DNA from 3 places in the Paenibacillus sp. NPDC058367 genome. Region 1 is predicted to be linked to each of the others. Evidence: riboswitches for the same ligand, from Rfam matches in the RefSeq annotation. Region 1 holds a riboswitch; each other region holds the start of a gene.
The links. Region 1 has a riboswitch for cyclic di-AMP ahead of ACFWMP_RS25245 (hypothetical protein). Riboswitches for the same ligand answer to the same signal wherever they lie in the genome.
Positions count from the first base shown of each region.

Region 1 (8,069 bases):
GAATCTGCTACCGCCAGCATTGCAATGATAGAGACATAACGACCTAGCAGCATGACAATCCCGGTTGTGACATTCCAAAAAGTTGTATTGTCTGCAAGCCCTTCAAATCCTGAACCATTGTTCGCGGCAGAAGAGACATATTCATATAACACTTGGCTGAGTCCATGGAATCCAGTGTTCGTAATCGCCCCTTGCCCCAAATCGGTCAGGAACGCAGCTGCGGTTGGCACAAGGATAATGAACGGATGCACAAGGATCGCTATGGCAATCAGCTTCATCTCCTTGGCCTCTATTTTCCGTCCGAGGAACTCCGGTGTCCTGCCGACCATGAGACCGCACAGGAAGACACCCAGAATCGCATACATCAGCATATTGATCAGTCCGACACCTTTACCACCGAAGACATTGTTGAGCATCATCAGTGCAAGAGGCGTAATGCCTCCCAGCGGCGTCAGCGTATCATGCATATTGTTAACACTACCTGTCGTAGCTGCGGTTGTTACTGAAGTAAACAAGGAAGACTGCGGTATGCCGAAGCGCACCTCTTTACCTTCCATACTACCTTGTGAAGATTCTATTCCTAGTGCATTGATCGCCGGATTGCCTTTCGATTCAGCATAGAAGTTTAGGCTTAATAGCAGAACAAACAAGGTCATCATTGCGGTAAAAATTACCCAGCCCTGACGTTTGTTCTTGGCAAACAATCCGTACATATAAGGGAGCGAAGCTGGCAGCATCCACATAGAGAGAATCTCTAGCACGTTCGTAAGTGGATTAGGGTTCTCAAAAGGATGCGATGAATTGGCTCCGAAGAAGCCGCCACCATTGGTGCCCAAATGCTTGATCGATTCCAGAGAAGCTACTGGACCGATAGCAATTTGTTGCGTTTGCCCCTCTAGTGTAGTGACTTCAAGCGATGGCTTGAGTGTTTGCGGCACATGTAGTCCTACCAGTACCAATGAAACCAGCAGAGCTAGAGGAATGAATACACGAATATGTGCTTTAACGAAATCCTCGAAGAAGTTCCCGACTGATTTCCGTCCTGTGATCCCTCTGACAAAGGCAACCGCAACAGAAAATCCGCTCGCTGCAGACGTGAACATCATCATCGTGATGACAGCCATTTGTGAAAAATACGAAAGTCCCGTCTCCCCGCTGTAATGCTGCAGGTTTGTATTAGTCATAAAACTAATCACCGTATTGAACGAAAGCGTCTGTTCCATATCCGCAATTCCATTCGGATTTAGTGGTAAACCCCGCTGCAATCGAAGAAAGATATAGCTGAAAGTAACCAGTACGATATTCGTTAAAACAAAGCTGAGCGCATACTTCTTCCAGGACATACCGTCCCGTTTTTTCAGGCCGATCAGCTTAAAAATTCCTTTTTCCATACCTCCAAACCATCGATCCGTACGGTTCGGTTCATTAGAAAACACATAATATAAATACGTGCCCATCGGCTTAACCAGCAAGATGAGAATTACGATTACAGCAACAATTTGCAAAATGCCCATGAATGCCCCTCCTTAAAATTTCTCCGGATGAATCAATGCATAAACCAGATATATAAACAGCAGTAGGGTAACAGCGATTACTAGAATCACAGCTTATCCCTCCCCGTATCCTCAACTACACCTGCACACCAGCGCATAAATCCATAAAATAACCCGTAAATTACAGCTAACGAAGCCACCATATACAGATCCATCATATCTTCCGCACTCCTTCTTTTATCCTTAATGAGGTGATCTATCTACCAGAAAATCAGCATCACCGCTGTGGGAATAGATTACATAACTCGCGCCAAGTCTTTTATAGACCAATCTAGGATTTATTGAGCTTGTAATTACAAAAATCGGCTGTGTCGTCCAGGTACGGCACATCTGAATGTAACGGCAGCATAACGTAAAGCTGCTCTCGAACAGATATACCCGGCCTACCGGAAACGGCGGGCGAAACCAAGTATTCTGATGGCGGGTATCAACTAGAACGACTTGTTCAATCCCCATCTCTTCGAGTAGGGCCTTCTCAGGCAAGTTGTTGGTCAATCCGGCCATCTTAATGCCTCTGAATTTTAGAAGCTTAATAAAATGTTCGCCTGCCTTCGTTGGCGCACATACCAGTACATATTCATTCTGATCTGTCATCTCTTATTCTCCTCAAATGCTTTGCTTGTAAGATCAGAGCTTGATCACCCTGATCTTGAAAAAAAAGCTACCGCTAATGATGAATATAACGACCTCTTCGTGAGGTTTTCCATAAATGCTTTGCTTAAAAAAGCACAGCAAAAAGCCACAAAGGATTCTCCTCTGTGGCTCGCTAGCGGTCACATTGCACTCATCCTCTCTCCATACGCTTACGAGGTTAGCTGTCGGATTCGGGCGGTGAGAGTCGCCCTACCTGTATAGATGCGAGCTCACTGGCATCTTCTACAGGATTCACCCCATAACCGGCTTCCGACTCTCACATCGTCTGCCGATTGTTGGTTCCCCCGCTTTCCTTATCGGAAATTAAGCGGATCAAATATTCGATTGTTGTTGAAACAGGAGTAATCATACCCTTATGCAGGAAGTATTGTAAAACCTGATTGATGCCAAAATAATGCAAATTAAAAACTATTTTCGCATTGGATAGCGCTTACTTGATATCCAATCTCTCTATATCTCTTGTTTACTCGAGTTTCAATCCATTAGCGAAAAACGGTCATACCATGTGATTTTATTCACCACGATTAGTGAAATCACCAAAAATCGCCTATATAAGAAAGGAAACAAGAAAGCGAGATTAAGCGAGGAAGAAGCCCGATAACTCGCAATAAATACCTATTTGGTTCCCTTTTTCGTCGTAGTAGGCAGGATTTGGTTTAAATTGCGCTCAAAAGAACACTTTCTGTTTTTACAGAAACACCTTGAAAAGAGTATGATTCGGGTTGAATCTATTTCACGAAATACATTCAACGCTGAGTTCCTGCATTTGCAGGGAACGGGGGAACCATCAGGCCACATGGCCTACTTGGGGTGAATCCGAAGGAGACTGTTCAAGTCTCACATAGGTAGGGCGACTCTCACCGTCCGAATCCGACAGCTAACCTCGTAAGCGTAAAGAGAGAGACCCTTGATCCGCCACGCTTTGGCACAGGTGTGTGTATACCTGTATTCCAAAACCGCAGCAGAGGTCCTCCTCTTGCTGCGGTTTTTGCGTTACCTGAATCTATAGGGTGATAGCATGCTGGACGGGGTGAAAGGAATGAAACACTATTATTGGGGAACTCAGCAAGGGCTACTTGAGCCGATAAGTCTAAATTATGTTTGCTTTGGAGCGTTGTGGTTCGAAGAGGATCATCACAGAACTATTGTCGGCTATGCTTTTGGTCAGAAGCAGATTGAATCACTTCGCCATTTCAGCAGCCCATCTACCTGTGAATACTGTATGGACCGAACAATTATATACGAAATATATAAAAATATCCGAGAAAAGCAACAGCTGCAGGATTGGTCAGCACACCAACGTTTTCCGTGGCTCACCGCTTTTAAGGAACCGTGGAAAGAAGTTGCAGTCGGTTGGTACGTAATGAGATCCGGCAACACCTTTCCCTTACATTTATCCGTTATACGCAAACAGAAATTCCGACTATGGCTGGAGCATGCCGCAGTCTGTGAGAATGAAGCTGAAATGCTCGCCTGTATAGAGAAGGCTAACGTCATTCACCATGTAAATCTTAAGCTTTTGGAAACCTAAGGAGGAGAAACCTGTCATGGACCAGCGAAGACTATCTCGCATAGAAGTATTCGTCTTTGATTCACCAGAGCCTATTCACTATGGAATGGAGGCTGATCAAGACAGCCGTTATGGCATCCTGAAACTTACCTGTAAAGGAGGTAGCAGCTGGGGGGCATGTCTTATCTCTGCCAATACCAAAACTTTCGATCTTATTAAATGGAGTTCTTTTCTCAGAATGATATACCATTGCCGGCTAGAGGAAGCGATAGATAAAGTACGTACCCATGGTTCAGAGTGGGATCAGACTCAGTTTGAGCTAGTGCAAGGTGCTTTACAGGATTTAAAAGCCAAGCTGCAGGGTAAATCCTTGGCAGGGCACATTGAGCAAGGTCGTCTGTACAGAGCTGTCGCTGGTGGGAGAGATTCCAAAGGAGGGCGGCTATATTATAAACCATCCAGTGTAGCGCTTCAAAAACATAGTTATCCAGAACCTGATACCGCCGAGCTTATCAACAAATCCATTTCTTACTTTTCTTTATTATAAGTTCATCCCATAACCCATTCTGAAAGGATCGTGTTTATCATGCCTGACCCCTTACCTTCCGAATCACCCCGTAGAACTATATTTGCAGAGTGTGTTCAAAAGTGCACGAATGATATCTATACGCTCAGTTCCATGTTGTTACAACAATCAGTAGAAGCCGAGAAGGTTACTATCCGTACTTTTAAAGAGCTTCATAAAATATTCCGTCAAAAAAGCTTCGACAGCCAGCTATTCTCTATCGAGGCTTACCGCTCTTGTATCCGACAATGCGCCGATTATTACGCACGCCGGTCTCTTCTGTCTGCCAAGACATTGCCTTGGGAGGAACAGCTTATAAAAACGATGTGGTATGGCCTAAAGCTATCTTTACCTCAAATAAGCATCATTCTGCAAAAGAGTGTTCCTGTCCTAAAAGCACAGCTTAGGCGTGTGCGGGAGCAACTGACTGCTCAAGAGGATTTGCTGCCTAGTGGTAATCTATCCGTTGTCTAACTCCCTCAACTATCTTCCAAATAACTTTTACGATACATACACAAAAAATAAAAAAGCCACGGCATCTGCCGCGGCTTCCTTTCCGTACATCCACAATCCCGCAATCATCCCCACCATGGCAATCCCAGTCAATACACCCTGAGTGAAATCCATTAAAGTGGACCCATTGGTCGAGAGCATTCTACTAACCGTAGCCAGAGATACCGAACTCATTAAAAGCATCATATTGTATTGTTCACTTTTAGTCATGTTTACCACTCCTTAAAAGTTTATATGAAGCCACTTAGATCTTGTAAGCCTTCATCGCTTTTCTGATCTCTTTAATACTTGGACGTTTGCCGTACATCAATACGCCTGTGCGATAGATCTTGGCAGCCAACCATCCAAAGATGAACGTGGTAACAAGCAGGATGGCTAATGATACAATAACTTGCCAGATCGCTACTTCACCAACACCAATCCGGAGCAGCATGGTCAATGGAGAGGTGAACGGCACATAACTCGCTACCTTAACCAGCAGAGTGTCCGCATTGGAGATACTGAACAGTGGAACATAGAATGCTACGAAGCCTAACATCATAATCGGCATAACCGCTTGGCCAAGATCCTCTGTACGGCTGACAATTGAACCTACAGCTGCATACATCAAGGCATAGAGGAAATAACCTAGTACATAAAGAACAATTCCATAAAGCAACAAGTTAATATTAAGCTGGCCTAAATCCAGGTCTAAATCTTTCAAAATCGTTGCATTATGCGGAAGCTTAAGATTGACAACTACCGCTGCGATAATGACGCCAATTTGTAATAATCCTACTAAGAAGACACCGATAACTTTACCGAACATTTGCGCTAAAGGTGAGGCACTTGTAATCAGAATCTCCATGATCCGTGAGCTCTTCTCTGAAGTAATCTCAGCTGCGATCATATTACCGGTCATCATGATAGACATGAAGAACAGCATAAGCATGGCGTATACAATGACGTAATTAATAGGTGGAGCGGATTCCTGCGACGCATCCTTATCTCCCGCAGTCCCATCAGGGTTGAGCTGCTGAGTAGCTATCTGTACCGGTGTTGACATAGCAGCAATCTGCTCCTGCGTCAGCTTGTCGCCAACGACGAACTGGGTGTTGACCTGCTGAAGGGCATTTTGGAGATAGATTTGTACATCGCCCTTCAATTCACCATTTTCACTATGATAAGTAACGGGTGGAAGTCCTTCACCAGTCGGTTCTGCAAAAGTAACATACCCTTCTACAGTCCCTTCATCTAAAGCTTTCTTTAGCTCCGCATCGTCGGCAGAAGTATATTGCACAACTTTTGCCTGCGGCATTCCTTCAGGTGAAGTATAAGCCTTCAACAACTCTGCAGCCTGATTTCCATCTTCCGCGATCACAGCAATTTGAGTCTCTGCGTTTGTTGTAGAATCTCCCTTAAACTGATCGATGATGTACGGAAGATTCATCCCAATGCTGAGCAGCAACACTAGAATTAACGTAGTAATCATGAATGATTTCGTTCTTACTTTATTTTTAAAGGTAAAGCCAATAATTGTCCCCATCTTATTCATGAGATTCACCCACCGCTCTGATAAAGATTTGATTTAACGTTGGTTCCTTAATTTCAAAATGCTCCACTTCACCCTGCGCCATCGCCTGCTGTAGGATACGTTGTGCTGCGCCGATCTCACTGATTGACAACAGATAACCTCGCTCCTGTCGCTGTACTGCTGTTACACCTGCAATTGATTCTAGACCGGTCACTTCGTTATCCGTACGCAACAATACTTGTTCACGAGGATATCCACTCTTAATCGTACGAATATCGCCCTGCACGACAGTATTGGAACGATCCAAAATCGTAATATTACGGCAAAGCTCTTCAACATGCTCCATCCGGTGAGTAGAGAATAAGATACTCGTTCCTTGATCACGCAATTCTTTTACCGTATCTTTCAGTAGTTCCACGTTAACAGGGTCCAAGCCACTGAAGGCTTCATCAAGGATGAGAATTTGCGGCTTATGAACGACTGCGGCGATAAAGCCCATTTTCTGCTGATTCCCTTTGGAGAGCTCTTCAATCTTCTTATTGTAGTAATCCGGAACCTCAAACCGATCGAGCCAGTAGCGAAGGCTCTTATCTGCATCACTAGCCGACATCCCGCGCAGACGTGCCAAGTAGACGATTTGATCGCTTACCTTTACCTTTGGATATAATCCTCTTTCTTCGGGCAGATAGCCCATGATTTGCTGAAGTTCGCTGTTATACGACTTTCCATTATACAAAATATTCCCGCCATCAGGGTAAATTAGGCCAAGCACCATGCGCATTGTGGTTGTTTTCCCTGCACCATTTGCCCCCAGTAATCCGTAAATTTCCCCCTTGCCTACCGTTAGGTTAATTCCGTTTACAGCGGTTTTTTCTCCATATTGCTTCATTACACTTTCCAGCTTTAAGGCTTCCATTTCTCTAGTCCCCTCTCTTGTGATCAATCAGGATAGGACGGTGTCCCTGTGTCCATAAACCCAATATTTCGTCCAATTCTAAACTGCGACTCTTGATAACCTTTACGCCCAAGTCCTGAATGCGTTTCTCGTTCTTAGAAAATTGTTCTATGATAAAAGAAGCTACACCCGGTGTATCCATGGTAAAGTTTATACCTCCCGGTAATTCCGCTGATAACTCAGCAAGCTCCTCTTCACCTGCAACCTGTACCCATACCTCGGTCCAAGTACCGAATAAACTGTCTTTCTCGGCCATACCCAGCAGTTCACCTCTATGCATAAGCATGATATAATCTGCCAACCGCCGCACCTCTTCCACAATGTGTGTAGAGATGATGATCGTAGCGTTGTTCTCATCCATATATTTAAGCAGCGTCTCGATCATAATCTTCCAGGCAAAGGGATCAAGACCTGATGAAGGTTCATCCAGTAGCAGCAGACTTGGGCGTGACGCAAGTGCTGCGGCAATTTCGAATTTCCGACGCTCACCCTTAGACATCTTAGAAAGCCTCATATGATATGGAACCTCAAAGCGATCCATTAGATCCTGAAAATACGACTCATCCCAGTTCGGATACCAATGCTGTCGAAATTGAGCGGCCTCTTCTGCATTCCAGTGGTTCTCCTCAGTAATCGACGTCTCAGGAACATAGGCAATGGTCTGCCGCAGCTCCAGAGGCAACCCGCTATCATACCTGTTCTCAAACCAATATATCTCGCCTTCCTCTGGATTGGTCAGCTGCATCAGTAGATTCAGTAGCGTGCTTTTGCCAGATCCATTCTGACCTACCAGGGCTGTAATATAT
Region 1 is NZ_JBHXIZ010000005.1:429,183-437,251, reverse strand. Features, by position in the region: gene kdpA (potassium-transporting ATPase subunit KdpA) at 1-1,514, opposite strand, end outside; gene kdpF (K(+)-transporting ATPase subunit F) at 1,527-1,604, opposite strand; gene ACFWMP_RS25250 (hypothetical protein) at 1,737-2,147, opposite strand; cyclic di-AMP (ydaO/yuaA leader) riboswitch at 2,338-2,527, opposite strand; cyclic di-AMP (ydaO/yuaA leader) riboswitch at 2,948-3,113, shown strand; gene ACFWMP_RS25245 (hypothetical protein) at 3,247-3,738, shown strand; gene ACFWMP_RS25240 (hypothetical protein) at 3,755-4,264, shown strand; gene ACFWMP_RS25235 (hypothetical protein) at 4,397-4,756, shown strand; gene ACFWMP_RS25230 (hypothetical protein) at 4,784-5,005, opposite strand; gene ACFWMP_RS25225 (ABC transporter permease) at 5,040-6,329, opposite strand; gene ACFWMP_RS25220 (ABC transporter ATP-binding protein) at 6,322-7,224, opposite strand; gene ACFWMP_RS25215 (ATP-binding cassette domain-containing protein) at 7,229-8,069, opposite strand, start outside.

Region 2 (8,069 bases), on a different contig from region 1:
GGGCACTTATGCCGCGGCATACCCCTTCGTCGTCAACGATGGCCGAGAGGAACTCCCAGTTCTCACGTTTCGTTACAAGACCTTCGGACTCCCAGCGGCGCACCTGCTCATCCAACGCATACAAAAGCTGTTGACCTGTCGTTGCGCCAGCAAATGCAGTGCGGTGACGCTTCGTTCCGCCGAAACGACGGAAGTCGAGTAATCCCTCAGGAGTGCGGTTGAACATTACGCCCATCCGGTCCATAAGGTGGATGATACCCGGTGCTGCTTCACACATCGCCTTGACCGGTGGCTGATTCGCCAGGAAGTCACCGCCGTAAACGGTATCGTCGAAGTGCTCCCAAGGGGAGTCGCCCTCCCCTTTCGTATTTACCGCGCCGTTGATGCCGCCTTGCGCACAAACGGAGTGTGATCTTTTTACAGGCACTAATGAGAATAATTGAACATGTGCACCGGACTCCGCTGCCTTGATGGTAGCCATCAGGCCGGCCAGACCGCCACCCACGATAATGATATTTGCTGTTGCCATGATAGTTCACTCCCTTTATTGAAAATATCAGAAAGGATTCTGGAATCTAGTCCTGAGAGGATAATTACTTAGATGAAAGTCTTTATGGACTGAGCTATGGAAGCTGCGGTTTGAAATTCAGCATCACGGAAAGTGACTAGCGAAATGAGGAACATAAACGTTACAAGAACAAATATACCGAGACAAAGGTAAGAGGATACCCGCTGTGAACGAGGTCCTACCGTGATTCCCCAGCTGATCAAGAAAGACCATAGGCCGTTTGAGAAGTGAAAGCATGCTGCAACGATACCAATAATATACAGTGTCAACATCAGTGGTTGAGTCACGATATCATGCATCAGACCACCCAGCTCTTCATGCTCTACACTACCAACTGCCACCTGAACCCGGGTTTGGAACAAATGCCAGACTATAAAGATAAAGGTAATAATTCCTGTAATGCGTTGCAGCGTATAACGCCAGTTTCTTTCAATGTTGAAGCGGTTCAAGTTCGGCTTGGATTGATAGGCAATATACAGTCCGTATACGCCATGGTACAGCAGAGGAAGCCATATACCGAACAATTCCAGGAAGAAGACAAGCGGCAGGCTATTCAGCCATATCACGCTGTCAGTGAAACCGGAAGCGCCACCCTCTACAGCCGCAAAATTCGTCATCATGTGCTCAATGAAGAAAGCTCCAAGCGGGATAACGCCTAGCAAGGAATGAATCTTTCTGGAATAAAATCCTTTCATACAAAGTAACCCCTTTCCGATTAAAACAGCGTTTTCATTATTGTGTATTCACCGCCGGAACTACATTTGACACAGGATAACGTAGACTATGTCATGACAAAACGTCTATATTTACCGCTATCCTTGGTTTCCCGGACTTTGTTTTCTTTTTCACAAAATGTGAATATCTTGTGTCACTTTTCATGTTACTCCTTTTTCCCTTATAAGGGAATTGCAATCTAATTATTAAACGTTATACAATAAACGCATAAGAATAGATTTTATATGATAATAATTCTCATTTAGAGAAACAACATTTTCCGACAAATCTTTTATTTCCTTATGGAGCAAGAAGTATTGTCTTCATGGCTATGAATTTCGTCACTACTGTTTATAGATTGCACTACGAGAGGAACATAAATATGTTTGACGATTTAGATGTTTTTGCAGCGGTTGTGGAGCACTCCAGCTTGAATCGGGCCTCCCGCCAGCTCAATCTGTCCCAACCTGCCCTATCTCGTAAAATCTCCAAGCTGGAAGAACGGCTGGGTGTCGCGCTATTTAATCGTTATGGCAAGCGACTGGAGTTAACCGAGGTTGGACGTCTTACTTATTCCTACGCACTTGAACAACGGCAACAGCGCTCTAAATTTCTGGAGGCTTTGTCTAAATACAAAGAAGGCGAGCCTAAGCTCGTCACCTTAGGGGCGTCACTTACCTCACTACAGACCACTCTGCCTCCACTAGTTAACGCATATATGGAGAAATACCCAACTGCGGAGCTTAAGCTAATCACAGGCCGAACACATGAAATTGTCTCCTCTGTCAGTGAAGGAAAGTCAGATATAGGTCTGATCGCTTCCTCTATTCAAGAACCTGGACTGCGCTGTATTTCTCTGTTTGAGGATCAACTTCGACTGGTTGTTTCTGAGCATCATCCTCTGAATCAATCTGCCAAGCTAACCATGGATGATCTGTCCCGACTGCCTATGATCCTTTTCTCCAAAGGCACCTGGTACCGCCGTCTAACAGATGATCTGTTCCAGCGCTGTGGAATTGATCCAGACGTTCGGATGGAGATTGACTCCTTCGAAGCCATCGTGCGGCTGCTGCCGACAGTCAATGTGGCAGCGTTACTGCCCAAGTCTTATCTGCGTCCGCAGCTGTTAAACGGCGGTGGGCTGGTCTCTCTGCATATTAAGGAGCTGGAGCAGACTCAGCGAACTACCTGTCTGATTTACCGTGACGATGGAAGCCTGAGCACAGCGGCCCGCAGCCTCGTGCAGGTCACAGAAGAGATGTTTCTGACGGAACGAGAGAAATAGTACATACCTCTGAGTGCAACCTTAATTTAAAAAAGCCCTCCGTCCCATGTAAAGGACGGAGGGCTTATCTATTTAATCTTGGTTTACAACTTCATCCTCAAATCGATCAATACTTTCATTAGAACCAATGAGTACCATAACGTCGCCCTCACTCAAATGATCATGTGCCGTTGGAGCCACTATAATTCCACTTTCCCGGTTCAGGGCAACAATACTGCAACCATATTTCGCTCTTGTATTTAAATCTGACAAGCTTTTCCCGTTCATGCAAGACGGAACGGTCAGCTCGACGATTTTATAATCCTTGGACAGTTCAATATAATCCAGCAAATTGGGTGTCACGAGCTGATGTGCTACACGAATGCCCATATCCCGCTCCGGAAAAATAACCCGGTCCACGCCCAGCCTGGACAACGCACGACCATGAAGGATCGAGATCGCCTTGGCTACTACTTGCTTGACTCCAATCTCTTTTAACAAAATCGCCGCCAGAATACTTCGTTCCATATTGTCGCCAATCGCTACAATCCCACAGTCAAAGTTCCGTACGCCGAGCGAGCGCATAATTCCTTCATCTGTAGCATCAGCCACTACCGCATGCGTCAGGTGATCGCTCATTTCCTCCACACGCTCCTCATGGTGATCAATGCCGAGCACCTCGTAGCCCATTTCCATCAGCTCAAGTGCAAGGCTTGAGCCAAAGCGGCCTAAACCGATTACTACAAATTGCTGTGCTTTCATTTCGGATTAACTCCTATCCAATAATTATTTTACCTTCTGGGTGCTTATACAATGGTTTACCCTGTTTAGGTCCAAGCGCATACACTAATGTTAATGGACCTAGCCGACCTGCAAACATGGTCAGACAGATCAGAATCTTGCCGAAGATAGACAGTTCAGGTGTCAGCCCCATGGTTAGTCCCACCGTGGCAAAAGCTGAGGTCGTCTCAAATAATATCGCTAAGAAATTACTATCCTCTGTTGTGGACAGTAACATCGACACCGTGAGGACCAATAGCAAAGCGAGTAATGTTAACGTCAACGCTTTATAGATACGCTCCTGCGCCAATCGGTAACGGAACAGTACAACATCTTCACGTCCGCGCAGCATCGCGATTACTGCACCAATCATAATCGTAAAGGTTGTAGTCTTGACCCCGCCACCTGTTGATCCTGGAGATGCACCAATAAACATAAGAATAACCATAAAGAACTGTGAGGCTTGCCGCAGTCCGGCAATATCCACCGTATTGGCGCCAGCGGTTCGGGGCGATACCGACTGAAAGAATGCCGATAATATTTTGCCGCCGAAATTTAAATTCCCCAGTGTGCGCTGATTCGTAAATTCAAATATAAAAATAACTAAAGCGCCGATAAGAATAAGCCCTGCAGTGGTGGAGAGTACAACTTTGCTATGCAAAGATAATTTACGTTTGACACGAAACTCCACCAGATCCGACATGACAATAAAACCAATACCGCCAGAGACAATCAGAAACATCACCACGATGTTCACTAGCGGGTCATATACATAATCGGTTAAACTCCGGAAATCCCCGAAAATATCAAATCCAGCATTATTAAACATAGACACAGCATGAAATATTCCAAAATAAATGGCCTTGCCCAGTGGCATATCAAACGCCCAGCGTAAGGACAGAAGCACCGCTGCACAGCCTTCGATGACCAAAGAATAAATAAGTACTCTCCGGATCAGTCGAACAATCCCCTCCATAGAGCCTTGGTTCATTGCTTCCTGAAGGATCAGTCTATCCCGCAAGGAAATTTTGCGTTTCATCATCATGGCAAATAAGGTCGCCATTGTCATAAACCCTAAGCCGCCCACCTGGATAAGCACCATAATTACGGTTTTCCCAAAAATGGTGAATGTCGTCCCGGTGTCCAGCACCACAAGTCCTGTCACACAGGTGGCCGATGTTGCAGTAAACAACGCATCAATAAAACTAACAGCATTCCCGCTGGTACTCGAAATGGGAAGCATTAGCAGCAAGGCTCCAATCAGAATGATCGATGCAAAACCAAGCACCATAATCTGAGGCGGAGAGAGCTTCAGGAACTTTGATTCAGAAACCCTGCGAAACTGTGAAGCCACTACGCTCACCCTCTTATCAAAATTTAAAGAATTCCAACAAAAAAAGCACTGGAAAACCAATGCTACCCTTGGTTCCTGCAGTAAATTAGCCTACGAGGTTAGCTGACGGATTCGGACTGTGCAGGCTGCCCTATTCGTTCCTAGAACGAAATTCACCCCTGATGAATAAAGATAACGCCTATGGCGTATACTCATCTTTTCATTACTTCTTATGGTTCCCCCGTTTTCACCTGAAATTCGGCTATTTACAATTGCATACAAATTATATATGTTATTTCGATAAATCACAAAGACACTATTAATGGTGATTCATATGAAAAATGCGGTTTGGAGAGGATGTACCACTAAGAGTGCCTTTTCTCATCACTTTTCCGTGTTTTCCCTGCAATTGCATCGATTTTCATGAAAAATGAAGAAAGAATCACCTTAAATTCATGGTATATATTCAGTTACCTATTCTATAATATCTCTATTACCCATAAAAAGAATATACGATGATTTTTGTAACTATCATGGCACTAATACTATAATGGAACATAACATTGTCAGTTTACAAGGAGGCGTTACATGAATCCCGTTGGCCAGCCCTTACAGCAACGTGCCCTCTCCAAGAGGCTCATCATCTCGGGCATTATCGGTCTTATTCTATTTATTATGTTTCAAATTGCTCCCTCGGTGCTAAATAGCCCTGCCGGGGAAGATACTACTGTCATCAGTAAGGCGGAAGCCCGCGACAAAGCCATATCATTCGCAGAACAAAAGCTGAACTACACCAAAGCACCAACCGATCAGTGGAATGTACTGTACGATACGGACTCTTCCTTTTATGGTTATATGTCCCGCGAGAAGCTTTTGGAGGACTATACAAAAAAGAAATTGGATCAACGATATCCTTTTGACATTTTCCGTGTAACACTTAGTCCTTCAGCGGAACAAGAGCCACTGATCTCCGTTGACCTCAATATGTATACTGGTGCAGTTGTCGCTTTCACACAAGGAGCAGAAGGATCAGGTACCGGATTACCAAACAATGTATCAACCAGTGCAAAAGAAGAGGACAAGGGTACTACCTTATCACTTGCACAAAAAGAAAATCTTGCCCGTCCCTGGCTTCAGGAATGGGATGTAAATCCCGCCAAGCTGCAAATTGAATCGAATACGGGAAACTACGGGCTCGTGTATACAGATCGTTCCGTTCAGATCGGTGAATCCTTATTACACTATTATTTCGATTTCACTGGCGAACAGGTATCCAGCTTTAAAGCAGGATTCACCGCTCCAGCCTGGCATACTTCCTATGTAAAGGACCAGACCTCTCTCGCGGAAAAGTTTACTTTATTCGGCTATGGTTTGCCTACTTTAGCTTTAGGAATTCTGGCACTCATCTACAGCATACTTAGAAGAGAACATACCTCCTTTAAGCGTGGAATATTCCTAAGCTCAGCTTATTTTGTAATCATGATGATCAGCACCTATAATATGCTCCCTGAATCCTCAGGCGAAGGACTCGAGGCTCAGATAACTTCCGTCATAATGTTCATCATTTATGCCTTATATAGCCTCCTAATGTCCTCGCTGCTCTATTTTTCTTTAGTTGGAGGGGACGGCCTATGGAAAAAAGAAGAGGGGATGAACCCATGGCCTCGCGCTAAAGAGCCTGGCTATGGAAAATATGTTCTGGATAGTATCCGGGCTGGATACGTCTGGGCATTCGTGCTGCTAGGGGTGCAGACCCTTATGTTCATCGTATTATCACTTACCTTGCAGAACTGGTCCACTACTGACGCTACTCAATCTCCTTACAACATGAGATATGCTTGGCTGCTGCCCATCGTTGCATGGCTCGCTGGTTTATCCGAGGAAGCTATTTATCGTTTTTTCGGAATTCCTATGTTGAAAAAAGTATTCCGTAGCACGTTCATTGCTTGCCTGATCACCACGCTGGTTTGGGCGTTTGGCCATACGCTGTATCCGATCTATCCCATCAGTTCCCGTCCTATTGAGCTGACCGTGATTGGTTTGCTCTTTAGCTATATATTCCTTCGTTACGGCTTTATTGCCGTCATGTTCAGTCACGTCGTGTTTGACAGCATTCTGATGGGCGCTACGCTGATCTTTATGAAGGAAAGCGTGAATGTAGGGGCTGGTATCTTCGCGATTATCATGCCGTTCATAGTCGCCTACATCGTCTATCGGTTTAATCCACCGCAAAAATCAGAACCTAAGCCGGTTGAACCTACATCTGTAATTTAAAGAAGTAACGGGTGGATAACCTATAATAAAAAAAGGTGTCACAGCAGAAAACTGCTGTGACACCTTTTTTATATTTACGTATACATCATTCCAATATTTCGAATGCCTATGTCGCTGGCTCTTCATCCTTGAGCGCCTCAAGAATTTGACTAGCCAGCTTTTCGCCAATAGAAAGTGATTTAAAATCTTCTATGGAGGCTTCTTTAATTTTCTTTAGCGATCCGAAATGCTTAAGCAGCGCCTTGCGCCGCTTCTCGCCTATACCTGGTATGGAGTCCAGTTTAGAAGTAACCATGGACTTCCCACGTTGTTCACGGTGGAAGGTGATGGCGAATCTATGCACCTCATCCTGAATCCGTTGCAACAGATAAAATTCCTGACTATCCCGAGCCAAAGCGACAGGTTCTGGCGGATCTCCAACCAAAAGCTGAGCCGTCTTATGCTTATCATCCTTGACGAGACCACAGACCGGAATGAATAACCCCAGCTCGTTCTCCAGAATATCAATAGCTGAGGATATCTGCCCTTTACCACCATCGACTACGATAAGATCTGGTATCGGCAGGTTCTCTTTCAGCACCCGTTCATACCGCCGCCGGATGACCTCGCGCATCGTTCCATAATCATCCGCACCCACCACCGTACGAACCTTATATTTACGATACTCTTTTCGTGCGGGCTTGCCATCAATGAAGACAACCATCGCAGAAACCGGATTAGTCCCTTGAATATTCGAGTTATCGAACGCCTCGATCCGGCTTAAGCGTTCGAGCCCCAAGCTCTCGCCTAAGCTCATTGCAGCACCAGAGGTACGTACTTCATCTCGTTCAATAAGCCGGAACTTCTCATCGATTGCGACTGTAGCATTTTGGCAGGCCATACCGACCATCTGCTTCTTGAGGCCACGCTGTGGCACTAGCACTTTGGTGCCGAGCCACTCCTGTAGAATAGAGGCGCCACCTGCAGCATCAACGACACCTGCTGCTGATGCTTCCGCAGCGGCCATTTCACGGGCCTCAACTTCTTCAGGCGATTCGGGGGTATCTTCCCCCTTTTGTAGATCTTCTTCGGCTGGAGCAGCAATGACAATCGCCGGTTTAGCCTCTTTATCAACCACTGCTTCCTCGTCAAGCACA
Region 2 is NZ_JBHXIZ010000006.1:168,774-176,842, forward strand. Features, by position in the region: gene sdhA (succinate dehydrogenase flavoprotein subunit) at 1-529, opposite strand, end outside; gene ACFWMP_RS26160 (succinate dehydrogenase cytochrome b558 subunit) at 598-1,263, opposite strand; gene ACFWMP_RS26165 (LysR family transcriptional regulator) at 1,665-2,567, shown strand; gene ACFWMP_RS26170 (potassium channel family protein) at 2,640-3,308, opposite strand; gene ACFWMP_RS26175 (TrkH family potassium uptake protein) at 3,322-4,617, opposite strand; cyclic di-AMP (ydaO/yuaA leader) riboswitch at 4,752-4,933, opposite strand; gene ACFWMP_RS26180 (CPBP family intramembrane glutamic endopeptidase) at 5,248-6,933, shown strand; gene uvrC (excinuclease ABC subunit UvrC) at 7,040-8,069, opposite strand, start outside.
Region 2: linked by a shared signal. The riboswitch ahead of ACFWMP_RS26175 (TrkH family potassium uptake protein) and the one ahead of ACFWMP_RS25245 (hypothetical protein) in region 1 are both predicted to bind cyclic di-AMP.

Region 3 (8,069 bases), on a different contig from region 1:
ATACCCCAAATAACTGCAACTAGACCAAAAATTAAACCAAGTATTGTTGAAATTTCCATTATGCACCTCGTCCATGAGATTATAAGATGTGTTCCGACAAAGCCGCGTATATCATCCTTGAAACAGCGGCAAGGCACTCTGTTCGAAACCGAATAACGTATATTCTTATTTATCGACATCATTCCGTTTTTTGTGAAGTCATTTTTTCGGCTATAATGGATAAGGTAAGTAATTATTCATCTGTGGAGAAAACGGAGTGATACATGTGGGTGTAAAGCATGGTAGAGATTACGGTGAAATCCTAACGGATTTGACTGAGGCTGTCGGAAGAATTTCCGATGGGTACTTATTTTTTGAAATGGATCCAGAAGAGTGGCAAGAATTGCCGCAGGAATCCAAGATGGAGGTATGGGAGGCACTGGCTGAGGATCTTTTCTTCGCGCTGGGTAATGAACCTATGATTGAGGTGGGGAGCGGCGTTATCATCTACGATAAGGACACGCACCGCATTAATATTTTAGTCGGAGAAGAGGATTTAGCCTCTGTTGTTTTGATTTAAGAAGAGGGGGCGGTGGGGCGTAATTTGCCCGTAGTTAGTAGCCCGTGTTAAAATTGGTGTAGCCGAGTTATAATCGCTGGGATTCTTGAATACATTTAATCGAAAATATTGCCTTTATCCTGGCACATCCCTTGGACCTCAGAAGCTAAGGGATGTTTTGTTTAACGAATATGACGAGTAAAGGGACCTGCGGATTTTACTGCAATTTTTAGTAAGGGAGGAAACGAATTGTTATTTACGGAAGAAGAACTGCGTGAGCAGATCAGCAAGCTGGAAGGTTGGAAGCTGGAAGAGAATACCATGGTGCGAAAATATATGTTCAGCCAATATATGAAGGGTATTGCTTTCGTTGATGAAGTAGCCACCATTTCAGAAGCCTTTGATCACCATCCACATATTACGATTGATTATAAGACAGTGACTTTACGACTGAAATCAAATGAGGAAGACGGTATTACAGCTCTAGATATTCGAGAGGCACATGAATTTAATGAAGCCTTTGAGAAAAATCGTTAGTGTCACCCAAACTCATAAATAAACGCCCGTGCGCAGATAGTGAACTATCTTCTGGCACGGGCGTTTTTAGTTGCTTAGGTAGTAGTTACTGTTACTTTTTCTCTGAGAGCCAGAGGGCGACGTTTGCAATCTCCTCAGGGGCTAGCTTTTCTTTAAAGGAAGGCATTTGACCGCGTCCTTTAGTGACGATACTGTAGATTTCTTCAGCATCATGCTGACCGCCTTCATTTTGAAGACTGGGTCCAACTCCACCTTGAAGCTGATCGCCGTGACAGGTGATACAGCTGGCTTTCACGGTTGCTTCGGCCTTTGCCGCATCCAATTGGACTTCCGGCATCGTCGGCTTATTCTGTTCAGCTACCTCTTCTTTACCTGGAAGTGTAAACATAAGTACTACCGCAAAGGCACAGGCGGCAAAAAACAAACCGCTCATGATCCATTTCTGCATCCCAGTTCGTCCCTTCTATGTAAGCTGCTCCCTACATTATAGCTCAAGGTGAAGCGTTATCATAGGGTTTGTGACAAAAAAATGAACGATAATGCCATCAAATCATTGAAAAATATGGAATTTAATATTATTTATCATAGACCATGCAATAAAAAGGTTTGTTTCCTGTGGGGGTTAGGCGTTCATACGTATCGGTAATCGTAAATCCACACTTTTGGTAAGTTCGGATCGCCCGCTGGTTCCAGGTCAATACCTCTAGATCAATCTCACGCTCAGGATAACGAAACAAGGCTGCTTGCACAATTGCATCCATGAATATTTTTCCTAGACCTTTACCGCATAGATCAGGGCGCATACCAATCCCCAAGCGAACAACACCTTCCATTGGAAACAACTGCGCGAATCCACACAAAATCCCTTGCCCATTTAGTATGGAGACATATTGCTCATTCCGTAGCTGAGGGTCACCGAACTCGATTCCAAGAGCCTGCATTTGCTCCCACGGCATCCAGCCGTAAATATTATAAGGGGCAGTGTAATCCCAGTTGCAAATCTCTTCCGCGTGACTGGTCTCCATAGGCGCTACATGAAAAGTAACAGAGGGATTTATCATAAGGTCAAAGGACCTCCTTTCACGGGCGAACTTTAAATGTCTTATATTTCTAGCTTAAAATACTTATGGTCCTTATAAGGACATCGAAGGCGTTTATGCTTGTAACTAATTATATACAAAAAAAGGCATGGTCGACTCAGAAATTTATGAGGATTATTGTTTTACAAATTCTGAGAGGGGTAAATACTAAATAAGACAAAAAACAAGCTCTTCCCCAAGAATCAACATCTTGGAAAAGAGCCTATGTACGATTTACTTATTGAACATCATCATTATCTTCTGTCTCAGAAGCAACAGAATGATAAGCATCCGTGCTCATAATTCGTTTAGCACCGATGTAGCGTTTCACGTAGTAGCTATCACTCAGGGAGCTAATCGTTACACCGCGTGAGGAAGATGCGTGTGCAAACTTGCCTTCACCGACATAAATACCGACATGGGAGACACCCTTACCACTTGTATTGAAGAATACAAGATCACCAGATCTTAAATCATCTTGGGAGATAGCAGTACCCATTTGATACTGGGAACCTGATTGGTGTGGTAGGTTTATACCAATTTTATCAAATACATACATTGTAAATCCGGAGCAATCAAATCCATTTGTGGAGATGCCGCCGGATACGTACTTAGTTCCGATGGTCTTGTCGATCACTTTATCCATTTTGGAATCCGCGAAAGCGCTTCCTGCTCCGATGGTGAAAATAATGGAAAAGCTAAGTACTGCTGCTGCTAGCTTCTTCTTCAAAAGTTTATACCCCTTCCGGATGCCTACGAGGTTAGCTTAAGGGTTCGGTTGAAGGTCCCCTATGACCCCTCTAAAAATGGAGGTCAATTCACCCAAAGTTGGTTCCCCCGTTTTCCTAATAGTTAGGAAACTCGGCTGATACTGTTGATTAGGAATAGCTTGTAATCAATACATGACAAAACCTTTGTAAATAACAACTTAATGATTACAAAAATGTTACTAAAATCTTACTGCAGTTATTGTAACAAACAGAGTGCCGCTTGGCAATCGTTTTTAACATAATCATGCAGAAAAATTCGTTTTTTTAAAGACAAAATGCATATGTAAGCGATAATATTAAACTAATTTTTATATTTATTGAAATTTTTATCAAATAAAAGTGTTTAAAGTCCGTTCAAGAGGTGTAAAGAATATAATAAGGCAAAAGAAAACCTGGATTCGATTAAGTCAATAATCAAACCCAGGTCTATATAATGTAATTGTGAGATTATAGTTGTGGGGAAGTATTAATCGTAGGCTATAGCTTGATATGAGGAAGTACTCATTACTCTTTTAGCACCAACGTAGCGATTGGCCCAGTAGGATTGGCTAAGTGAAGTGATGGTCACGCCATATGAAGATGATGATTGTGCGAATTTTCCGTTTCCAACATAAATGCCGACATGGGATACGCCGTTGCCCAATGTGTTAAAGAAAACTAGGTCACCTGAACGTAATTTACTTTTGGCTACAGGAGTTCCGACATTATATTGAGCTTTTGAAGTACGGGGCAAAGAAAGACCCACCTTCTTGAATACATACGTAGTAAATCCAGAACAGTCAAACCCGGCAGTGCTAGTGCCTCCGGTTTTATAGGCAACTCCAATTGTCTTTGAAATAACACTGTCCATCTTAGAATCTGCAAAGGCACTTCCTCCACCAATAGAGAACGCCATCACAAGTCCTAGCGCCGCAGCGACGCATGCTTTTCTTAAATTCTTCAAAAAAATTGTACCCCTTCCAATGCCTGTGAGGTTAGCTTAAGGATTCGGTAGAAGGTTCCCCTATGATCACTGCAAAGCGAGATCAATTCACCCAAAATATGGTTCCCCCACTTCCCGGTGCAAGGAATTCGGCGTTTTATGCACCAGATAGTGACTTATCGACATGACTACGACAAATACATGAAGTTATGTAGAAATCGTTTCAAATGATTACAAACTTGTTACCAATGGAACAGGACTTATTGTAACAAAGTCTTTACGATTTTGCAAATCCTCATAATTTGTCTATAACGCGAAAGAGTCCCAGCTCCTGATTCAGGAACCGGGACTCTTATATTATGTTCTGTAATGCTTCAAATTATTGTGGAAATGCTTTACTGTGCCATAGATGATATTGAGCTGAAATTCCCCACATTTTGAAGAGTGTTGAGGGCAGTGATGAAAGTTGACGAATAAGAAGTGCTGGTAGGCCAGGACAGAAGATACCCGTTATTCCGCACACTAGCAAAAGGATCAGGCCTGCTGCACCAAGTATGATTGAAATTCCTATTGCCGGAATCAGCGACTTCAAGCAAATGAATAAGGAGGAGAACATCCCCGTGCCGCTGGTATACCCAAACTGCATATATAGAAGGAACAGGCGCACGATAAAGATGTATATAAGCCATGCCAATACGTATGGAACTAGATGAAGTAACAAAGAGTAGTTCAGAAAGGAGGACAAGAATAGCCCGTACATTTTTGGAGCAAGCCAGTATAACGGAAGTAGAGCCAGCGCCCATTCGATTAGACTGAAGATAAACACTGGAAATCCATAAAGCTTCATACCTGGAAAAAAGAACAGGCCACGCTCTCCTTTTCGCTCCTGATGGAGTTCATGCAGTAATCCTGCCCTTATGAAGGGGGAGAGTAGCAGTCGTAAGACAACAAGCCCTAGGAACATCCATAACCAAGTACGTATCGCAGGATCTGTGTTCAAGTTGAACTGCCCTTCGACATAATAGAGTAGTCTGCCCATTCCGCTGCCTCCAGCGTCTTTATCTGGATAACGCAGTAGAATTGGAACGATAGCAGACCGGATGAAGCCGTACATAAAGTAGCCCCAGAGCAGTCGGTAGATGAAGAGCAGAATCAGAATATAAAATTGCTCCTTCATGCTTTGCCAGCCGCGGGTTATCGATGTTCTCACAATCATTCACCTCACCAGACAAGAGTTCCGAGCACGGTTTCAACTAGTTTAGTTACACTTAATGTCCAGCGGGAGAGCGTTTTGGGCTCTATTTCCGCCAGTCTGAAGTTATTAAGATGCTTGTTTTCTAACAGAATGGTATGCTCAGGATCAACCTCAGCAGAGAGAAGAAGCTTATCGCTTAACAATTGGAAGGTAGTCTCTGCTCCTTCACCGCTCCAGACCCGCTCTGTAGCAGAGCCATCGGCGAATGTGAATTTAATGGGAACGTCAACGTAATGGCTCCCTTTGTTTGTAATCTTTACTATGGATTCATAGCTCTGAGCATCGCTGTTGCCATTCTTTTTAATCGTAATCGTATCTACTGAGAAATCAGGAGCACCACCACCATAAATATAATCTTCGAAATAAGGCTGCCATGATTTTTTGGTTACCTTCTCAACGACTTTTTGAAAATCAGACGTAGTGGGGTGCTGGAAACGGAATTTACGTGTGTAAGTGGACATGATGCTGTTCATTGCCTTAGTGCCTACTTGGCGCTCAATATCCTTAAGTACTAGCTTTCCGCGAATATACACATTCCGGCTATAGGATTCTGCCCCGGCATATTTCCATGTTTCTAAATTTAGCGGCTCTGATTTGGTCACCAAGCTGGACTGAAGAGGGAGATTCGTTTTGATGCCATATTCTTGCTCCATGAGTCTGTCTTCAGCATAAGAAGTGAAGCTTTCATCTAGCCAAGCCTCTTCGAATTCATTGCTGGCTACCATGCCGTAAAAGTATTGATGGCCAATTTCATGAACGACGGTTCTTTCAAGTGAGGTGTCAGGAGAAGAGTCTGTGGCTCCAAATGCTGTAATGAGTGTTGGATACTCCATTCCTCCAGCCCCATTCCCCTCCTTAGGCGGAACGATAATAGACAGAGTCGAGTAGGGATAAGGACCATACCATTTGCTGAAGTAGGTCAGAGCTGCCTTAGCGGCCTGAAGGTATCGTTCCTTTAAGTCTTTGTGTAATGGATCGAGATACACCTTAATCCGTACACCAGGCACTTCTGGCGTAGAGAAGGCTTCTTCGGCTACTGTAAAATCAGGGGATGCCGCCCACGCAAAGTCATGGACATCGTCAGCGTAGAACTGATATATTTTTTGATCTTGCTTTAGCTTGGCATTCTTCACAGGAAATCCGGTCGCAGCTACCGTGTAGTCGGAAGGAACCGCAATCGTTACATTAAAGATGCCAAAATCGCTGTAAAACTCAGAGGTGCCGTGATACTGATGCAAATCCCAGCCTTCCTCCTTAACCCCACGTGTGCCCATAGGCTCGTATACACTAAGTTTAGGGAACCATTGCCCAGCCATCACGAAATTGCCTGATGCGCCCATACGGGCAAATATTTTGGGGAGCTGGACCTCGTACTGGAGTTTAAGCGTGACACTTTCTCCACCATTAACCGGCTGTGGGAGATGCACCTTTAGGAGTGTCTTATCGTTGACGTTACCATCATCGGGTTGTACAAATTGCACTCTTTGCATTAGTGATGTTCCTTCTGTTGTGCGCAAATCGGTTAAAGTCATACTTCCGAAGCCGTTCTCTGGCATGGTGTCACCTCTGAGCGTTCCCCCGGACTCCTTCATAAAGGTAGTATCTGGTGAAGCAAAAGCATTTGGATACATATGAAAATATAGATCACTTACCGGTTTTACACCGGGGTGTGTCCAGGTTACCGTCTCAGAAGCGATTAAGGTTTCTGTATCAGGAACAAGCTGAACATCGATGTGATACTCGACAACTCGTTGACTTAATGCCTCTTCTGCTGGAACGGGGGCGCTTTCAGGCAGTGTCTGTTGTGGTGCAGCTGCAGGAGCTGTGCCGCTTGAGGACTTGGCCTCTTTTGAAACAAAGCTAGTAACAGAAGATGTGGAGTTATCCCCCGAATAGACCCATATGCCTCCTAATAGCACGAGGGTGGCCAGGGTCGCAAAGATGATGATGTACCTTAATGACAGTGACTTCATAGTGTGATTCCTCCCGTGACAAGCATCTACGGGATGTATATGTTTGCAATCGCCGCATTATTAGCTAAAATTAAATTATTCGTAAGAGGAAGGGTGTGCACTCGTGGACAACATACAACCGGAGGGCAAGAAACAGATTGCCTTAAATATTGTGAATGCCAAAAGTAAACATAAAGGCTTTGGAGCGGGCTCTATAGAGCTCAATAACGTATCGCCTGTCATTATTGATGGCGGTGAAGCAGTCATTGATATTGGTGCCATGCATGCCAAGAGTAAGGTTGAAAAGGGGATTAAATTCTCCATGAACCGTGAAGATGTACCTAATGGTAGACAGGTTTGGGTAGTATGGGTAGCAGTGGACCGTACACAGGATAGTCAATTCTATGGTGGAATAACGGCCTGCGAAATGTGGATCGATACGGAAGCACGTCGCGGTTGGAAAATTCTCGCCGAGCATGTCAATAAGTTGGATGCTGCTCTAAAACGTAAAATCGATGTGGGAGGGCTTGGCGCAGTTGAAAAAGCTGCCCTCAAATCCCTCTTGATCTCTCATAATGAGGCATGGTGGACTGCGTCCTCCGATGAGCTTAAGGCTGCACTGACCGAGTAGGAACGAATTACCCGGTCAAGGTTACCTGATACAGAAAAAAGGCTTCGACATCCTGAAATAGGAGAGTCGAAGCCTTTTTGAATTGAACACAATGAATTAGTTTACGATTTGCCTGCCGTACTAAGTTTGCGTTTGAGTTGACTTACTCTGGCTTGACTGATCCCAAGAATTTCAGCAAGCTCTTTCTGATTGGCATATGGATGTTCTTCTATGGCCCGCTCCAGGCGTTGGCACATATCCTCTGTCTTCGTCTTCCGGATCGTGCTGCTGTGTTCTGACACTTCGCCTGCAAAATCTTGGCGCGCCTCAGGCACTTGAGACATGCGTTCAGGGTCGGCAATTTCTTTTAGACAGCTACTGCAAATAAATTGCTCTTTATAGTAGG
Region 3 is NZ_JBHXIZ010000013.1:21,261-29,329, reverse strand. Features, by position in the region: gene motA (flagellar motor stator protein MotA) at 1-59, opposite strand, end outside; gene ACFWMP_RS31135 (hypothetical protein) at 266-559, shown strand; gene ACFWMP_RS31130 (4a-hydroxytetrahydrobiopterin dehydratase) at 788-1,075, shown strand; gene ACFWMP_RS31125 (c-type cytochrome) at 1,167-1,523, opposite strand; gene ACFWMP_RS31120 (GNAT family N-acetyltransferase) at 1,651-2,136, opposite strand; gene ACFWMP_RS31115 (C40 family peptidase) at 2,393-2,884, opposite strand; cyclic di-AMP (ydaO/yuaA leader) riboswitch at 2,890-3,031, opposite strand; gene ACFWMP_RS31110 (C40 family peptidase) at 3,391-3,819, opposite strand; cyclic di-AMP (ydaO/yuaA leader) riboswitch at 3,873-4,011, opposite strand; gene ACFWMP_RS31105 (hypothetical protein) at 4,226-5,056, opposite strand; gene ACFWMP_RS31100 (M1 family metallopeptidase) at 5,068-7,074, opposite strand; gene ACFWMP_RS31095 (YwhD family protein) at 7,178-7,684, shown strand; gene ACFWMP_RS31090 (AbrB/MazE/SpoVT family DNA-binding domain-containing protein) at 7,786-8,069, opposite strand, start outside.
Region 3: linked by a shared signal. The riboswitch ahead of ACFWMP_RS31115 (C40 family peptidase) and the one ahead of ACFWMP_RS25245 (hypothetical protein) in region 1 are both predicted to bind cyclic di-AMP.